2 regions of the Delftia sp. BGA-UO-ETr-SB1 genome follow, and region 2 is predicted to be linked to the other one. Evidence: predicted binding sites of a transcription regulator. Region 2 holds the regulator's gene; the other holds the start of a gene.
The links. Region 2 encodes LexA, which represses DNA repair genes until DNA is damaged. Its sites were predicted from a motif close to ACTGTATNNNNATACAGT; they were not measured.

Region 1: AC57B5_RS10705 (PA0069 family radical SAM protein) is a predicted target of LexA. The motif match lies at 1,638-1,655, and genes of this name have one in related genera.

What each region holds. Positions count from the first base shown of each region.
Region 1 is NZ_JCAQOW010000005.1:116,809-120,207, forward strand. It holds gene AC57B5_RS10700 (LysR family transcriptional regulator) at 1-451, shown strand, start outside; gene AC57B5_RS10705 (PA0069 family radical SAM protein) at 489-1,631, opposite strand; gene rnk (nucleoside diphosphate kinase regulator) at 1,926-2,330, shown strand; gene AC57B5_RS10715 (acyltransferase family protein) at 2,404-3,399, opposite strand, start outside.
Region 2 is NZ_JCAQOW010000004.1:998,557-1,001,955, reverse strand. It holds gene AC57B5_RS05055 (asparaginase) at 1-956, opposite strand, end outside; gene lexA (transcriptional repressor LexA) at 1,055-1,729, shown strand; gene AC57B5_RS05045 (hypothetical protein) at 1,892-2,314, shown strand; gene AC57B5_RS05040 (sigma-70 family RNA polymerase sigma factor) at 2,571-3,047, shown strand; gene AC57B5_RS05035 (FecR domain-containing protein) at 3,052-3,399, shown strand, end outside.

The sequences.
Region 1 (3,399 bases), on a different contig from region 2:
TCTGGATGCGGCCATCATTGTGCACCCGGCCTTCGCCATGCCCAAGACCTGCGAATGGCGGCTGATGCGCAGCGAGGCGCTGATTCTTCTCGCGCCCCGGGACATGAAGGTGCGCGATCCGCTGCTCACGGCCGCACGCGAGCCCTTCATCCAGTACGACCGCAAGGTGGTGGCAGGAAAAATGGCGGATGAATACCTGCGGGGCCACGGCATCAAGCCGAAAGTGCGCTTCGAGCTGGACGGCATCGAGCAGATCGCACAGCTGGTTGCGGAAGGCTTCGGTGTCTCCATCCTGCCGGACTGGCCCGTGCTGGGACCGCCGGATGCCAGAACGCGCCGATGGCCGCTGCCCCCTCCGAGCCCGTCCCGCGAAGTGGGCATGGTGTGGCTGCGCTCTTCGGTGCGCTCCCCGCTGGCAGCCGCCTTGTCCGAGCTGATCGATTCCCGCTAGCGGACCATGCCCTGACCTGTGCCTGGCACGCAGGCTCTCAGAACAAGCTGCGCTGCGGCAGCAAAAGCGACGGGTGGTAGAGGCTGCAATCGAGCCGCAGCGGCTCGCGGTTGAACCCGTACCGACGGCAGGCCAGGGCGAAGCGCTGGCGCAGCAGCTCGGCCCAGTGGCCGGTACCTTTCATGCGCTGGCCGAACTCGGCGTTGTACACGCGGCCGGCCTCGCGCTGCTCGCCCTGGATGCCGTGCAGGTCGCGCACGCGCTCCATCACGCGGCGGGCGCGGTCGGGGTAGTGCACCTGCAGCCATTGCTCGAACAGCGGCGCCACTTCCCAGGGCAGGCGCAGCACGGCATAGAAGGCGTGGCGCGCGCCTGCGTCGGCGGCCGCCTCCAGCACCTTCTCCAGGTCTTCGTTGATGAAGGGAATCTGCGGTGCCAGGCTCACGCCCACGGGCACGCCCGCCTCGGTCAGCGCGCGGATGCTGCGCAGCCGGCGGTGCGGCGCGGCGGCGCGCGGCTCCAGGTGGCGTGCCAGATCGGCATCCAGCGTGGTCAGCGTGATGTGCACCGAGGCCAGGCCCTGGCGCGCCAGCGGGGCCAGCAGGTCCAGGTCACGCTCCACCCCGCTGCCCTTGGTGACGATGGAAAACGGGTGGCGCGCCTCGGCCAGCACTTCGATCAGGCGGCGCGTCAGCCCCAGCTCGCGCTCTATGGGCTGGTAGCAGTCGGTGACCGAGCCCAGCATCACGGGCGCGGCCACATGGCTGGCGCGCGACAGCTCGGCGCGCAGCAGCTCGGGCAGGTTCTGCTTGGCGATGAGCCGGGTCTCGAAGTCCAGCCCTGGCGACCAGCCCAGGTAGCTGTGCGTGGGCCGGGCATAGCAATAGATGCAGCCATGCTCGCAGCCCCGGTAGGGATTGAGCCCCATGTGAAACGGCAGGTCGGGCGACTGGTGGCGGCTCAGCGCCGAGCGGGCCTGCTCCCAGCGCAGTTCGGTGCGCAGGGTCGCGGCTTCCTCGCCTTCGGCAGGCGCCTCAAGGCTGCCCCAGCCGTCGTCAAAGGCCTCGCGCGGGTCGGTGGTGAAGCGGTGGGCCAGTTGGCTGGCTGCGCCCCGGCCCTTGATGGCGTGCAGGGGCACCCGGGCCGTGTCGTGATGAGGCGTGGGAGGACTGGGCAGCATGGGGCAACTGTATAAAAATACAGTCATACCAACAAGCACTCCCCGCATGCCTGCAGTTGCGAAGTGGGTTTTGCCGGCTTGGCAAGTGCCCACGCCAATCCGCACCGCACCGTGCGGGTTCGCTTGGCAGAACCCACACGGGCCTGCACAATGGGCCTATCGCACCAACTTGGTGCTTTTCTCTTTTCTGAAGATGCCTTGGCCCGGACAACCGCGTTGCCCGGGCTTTTGTCCGTTTGGGCGCCGCTGCCCTTCACTGCAGCCACGGCGCAAGCACACAAGGGAGCCAACACCATGGAGCGCAAGCCCCACATCATTCTTTCGTCCCTGGACCTGGAGCGCATCGAGGCCCTGCTGGACAAGCAACCCGCCTTCCCCGGCCGCGACGCGCTCGAGGCCGAGCTGGACCGCGCCGACGTGCTCGAACCCAAGGAAATGCCGCCCAATGTGGTGACCATGAACTCCACCGTGCGCTTCACGCTGCTGGAGTCGGGCAAGTCCAATACGCTGACCCTGGTCTATCCCAAGGAGATGGATGGCAGCTCCGACAAGGTGTCGGTCTTCGCGCCCGTGGGCATTGCCCTGCTGGGCCTGAGCGTGGGCGACCAGTCGCGCATGGCCGGTCCCTCGGGCCAGGTCACCGTGCGCGTGGATGCCATCGAGTTCCAGCCGGAAAGCGCAGGCGAGCTGCACCGTTGAACGCCGACCGGCGTGAAGCGAAAAAGGCAGCCAACCGGCTGCCTTTGTTGTTTGTGGACTGACGCACGGCGCCTCAGCGCAGGCCTGCCAGAAACGCCGCGATCAGGCCGGTGCCCACCAGGCCCGCCTGCCAGCGCAGCGCCATGTGCCAGCTGGGAACGTGGCGCTCCACGCGCTCGTACAGCAGATGGCCGGCCGCAATCGACAGCACGAAGGCCGTGCACATGCCCAGCAGGGCGGCGGGAATGGAATGTGGCCAGAAATGGCTTTCCACGGCATTGACCAGCAGGCAGACCGAGAAGTGCACGAGAAACACCGAGTACGAAATCTTGCCCAGCCGGCGCAGCGGCGCCCAGCCTTGTGCCTGGGCAAACGCGGGGCTGCGCATGGCCGCGACCAGGGCCAGCGCCGTGGCACCGGCCAGCGCGATGCGGTCGCGCCACTCCAGTGCCAGCGCCGCCACGACCAGGGCCACGATCAGCAGGGACCAGCTCCAGGCCGTCGAGGACTTGTCCGCATGCGCGGCCCAGTAGGCCAGCATGCCCAGGCCGTAGGCGCCAAAGAAGTACGGCGCCCACACATCCCATTGCGCATCCAGATTGAAGCCCAGCAGCGAGGCCGCCACGCCGATCACCACCAGCGCCTGCGCCACGCTCAGCGTCCAGGGCCAGCAGCGTGACAGGGCGTCGCCGCCAAAGCGGCGGCGCAGCAAGGCACCGCCCCAGCGCGTGCCGGCCAGCAGCAGCGCCGTCAGCGCAAAAAGCTGGAAGTCGATGGACACATACCAGACGCCCGCAGACAGCGACTCCTCGCCCACGATGTTCTGCAGCAGCAGCGCATGCGCCACCAGTTGCCAGAGATCGGGCTCGCCCGACACCGAGGCATGGTCGAACCAGGGCCGCACGGCGGCCGAGACCACGATGGCCACGACCAGCGCCACCGCATAGGGCACGACCAGACGCACGAAGCGGCGCCCGATGCGCGACCACGGATCGCTGTGCTGGCCGTGGCCTTGCGGCGCCATGCTGGCTGCCGCCAGGTAGCCGCCCAGCACCAGGAAGATCTGCAC
Region 2 (3,399 bases):
GCTGCCAGCGCCAGCATCATCGCAATCCGGGCCTTTGCCACAGGCAGCTGCGCCAGATCGGCCTCTGCCGGGTTGGTCCCAAGGCCGGAGGCCACGGGCAGGCCTTCGGCACAGCGCGTGCCCCGCCAGATCCAGACACCCTTGTCGCGGGCACGCTGCAAGGCCGCTTCCATGCCTTCGTGAACCGTCGCATTGCCCGTGCCAGCCACGACGATGCCACGCACGCCTGCCGCCACCAGCGCATCTACACCGCTGGCACGCGCCAAGGCGCCGCTGAACACCACCTCGACCCAGGGCAGCTCATCCAGCGCCAGCAGACCTGATGACGTGAGCGCAGGCACCACGGCCCGCACGGACGGCGCATCGGGCACCAGCCAGCGCACACGCCCTTCCTCCACCAACGCCTGCGGCCCGCCTTCCACGGAGCGCATTGCCTGCAGCCGGTAGGGATGGACCTTCTGCACCTGGGCTGCCGCATGCACCTCGCCGCCTGCCACCACCCATACGCCGCTGCGCCCGCCGCTGGCAGCCACGGTCACGGCATCGCGCAGATTCTGCGGGCCGTCTGCTAACAGGGCCGTGGCCGGGCGCATGGCGCAGGTCAACACGATGGGTTTGGTGGCCGGCAGCAGGCTGTGCAGCAGCCAGGCCGTCTCTTCCAGCGTGTCCGTTCCATGCGTGATCACCACGGCACGTGTGTCCGCATCCTCCAGTGCCTGCATGCAGGCGCGCAGCAACGCGCGCCACACGGGCCAGTCTATATCCTTGCTGTCCACCTGCGCGATCTGCTGCGTCTGCACGGGTCCCAGCGCCTGCTGCTCCAGGTCCGGCACGGCCTCCAGCAGCGACTGCACCGTGATCTGCCCGGCCTTGTACCCCACGCCCTGCGACTGCGAATCCGCCCGGCCGGCGATGGTCCCGCCCGTGCCCAGAATCACCAACTTTGACTGCCCCACTTGCACCTCTTGGAAAACTGGTTAAAAATACAGATACTGTATAAATCATCAGATGGCCTCCCAGCCTGCCATCTGCCCTCAAGGACCGGACGCACGCCATGCTCGACCATCCCAAGCTCACCGCCCGCCAGCAACAGATCCTGGACCTGATCCAGGCCGCCATCTCCCGCACGGGCGCGCCTCCCACCCGCGCGGAAATCGCCAACACGCTGGGCTTCAAGTCCGCCAACGCTGCCGAGGAACACCTGCAGGCCCTGGCCCGCAAAGGCGTGATCGAACTGGTCAGCGGCACCTCGCGCGGCATTCGCCTGCGTACCGACACCGTGCGCAACATCAATGCCGCGCGCGGCACCAGCTTCGGACTGCCGCTGTCGGCCCTGGCACCGCTGATGCTGCCCCTGGTGGGCCGCGTTGCGGCGGGCTCACCCATTCTCGCGCAGGAACACATCGACCAAACCTATTCCGTCGAGCCCAGCCTGTTCCAGACGCGCCCCGACTATCTGCTGCGCGTGCGCGGCATGTCCATGCGCGACGCGGGCATCATGGACGGCGACCTGCTGGCCGTGCAGTCCGCACACGAAGCCCGCAACGGCCAGATCGTCGTGGCGCGCCTGGGTGACGAAGTCACCGTCAAGCGCCTGCGCCGCACCACGCAGGGCGTGGAACTTCTGCCGGAAAACCCCGATTACCCGGTGATTCGCGTCGCCCCCGAAGAGGCCTTTGCCATTGAAGGCCTGGCCGTGGGGCTGATCCGCAACAGCATGTCCATGTAAGCCGGACTGGCGGCCCTTCTCCGGCCGCCTCACCCCATTTCACGCACCGCCCAGGTGGTAGGCGCGAAGCCTTGGAGCTTCGCCCTGGGCGGAGCTTTGCCCGCAAACCGCAATCCTGCCTGTGTCCATGCCTCTTTGAAACACGCCAACAGGAGTCGTCACATGGGATTCGCTCTGCCAACACTGTCTTCTTTTTCCTTCCTGCGCCTGGCACATGGCATCCGCCTGACTGCGACCGCCATGGAGTCGGCCATGCCTCTTGCACAAGCCCCTGCGTGCCAGCCATTACCTGCCGCAGCACCCGAGCCCGCCAACGTGATCTCTTTCAGCAAGGCACGCCGGCGCAGCCAGCAGCGCCGCGGCAAGGCCGCACGCGCTGCAGACCATGGAGATGCCCAGCTGATCCTGCCATTGCTGCCGACGCAGCCCACCCTGCAATCCGCGCCTGAGCAGCCTTCAGGCCTGCGCATCATCCAGCGGTCGCCGCAGGAGCAGCCGGAATGCCTGTTCATCTCCGGGCGAATGGCGGATGTCTGCGCTGCGCTGGAGCGCATGGAGGCACACGGCGGATCAGCGTCCAACTGAGGCCCGATGCAAGGTGTGCGACACACCTTGCACGACACAAACCTGGGCGGCGCGGACCGCGTGCCGCACGAGGAATCGGCCTGCGCAAATCTGGTGCAGGCTGGCGGCCACCACTGCCCTGTAGCGCACATGCAACAAGTGGATGCCCTCTTTGCGGGAGGGGCGCCGGCCTGAAAGATAATTGATAAGCATTCTTATTATCTTTTGCAGCAGCGATTGCCACTGCGCGCCCGCCTCCTCCGCCCCAGCCTTCTCCGTGCACAGCCTCTACCAGAACCACCATCCCTGGCTGGAAAGCCTGCTGCGCAAACGCCTGGGCAACCGTGACGATGCCGCCGACCTGGCCCAGGACACCTTTGTGCGCCTGCTGCGCTCGCCCCTGCCGCAGCAGGACATCCGCGAACCCAGGCGCTACCTGGCCACCATCGCCCGGGGCCTGGTCGCCGACCTGTTTCGCCGCCGCACGCTGGAGCAGTCCTATCTGGACTATCTGGCCCAGTTGCCGCAATCGCTGGCGCCTTCGCCCGAAGAGCAGGCCATCGTCCAGCAGACCCTGCTGGATGTGGACCGCATGCTCCAGGGCCTTCCCCCCAAGGTTCGCGAAGCCTTCGTGCTGGCCCAGTTCGAGGAACTGAGCTACCCAGAGATCGCCCAGCGCCTGGGTGTATCGCTGCGCACCGTCAGCAACTACCTGACCCGGGCGATGGAGCATTGCTGCCTGGTCCTGGCATAGCCACATGGGCGAGAGACATCTGGAAGGCAACGACCGCCGCGCCTTGCATGAGGCCGCCGCCTGGCACGTGAAACTGCGCGGCGCCTCCGCCACAGCGGGCCTGCAACAGGACTGGCAAAAATGGCATGAGGCCGATCCCGCCCACCAGCGCGCCTGGCTGCGCGTGCAATCCGTCACCGTGCAGCTGTCGCATCTGCCCGCACCACTGGCGCGCCAGGCGCTGGGCCGTCGCGCCTCGCCCACCCGCCGCTCCGTGGTGCGTGGCGTGGCGCTGGGCCTGGGCAGCGGCGCCACGGCCTGGATGGCCTGGAAAGGCGCACCACTGGAAAGCTGGCAGGCCGGCCAGCGCACA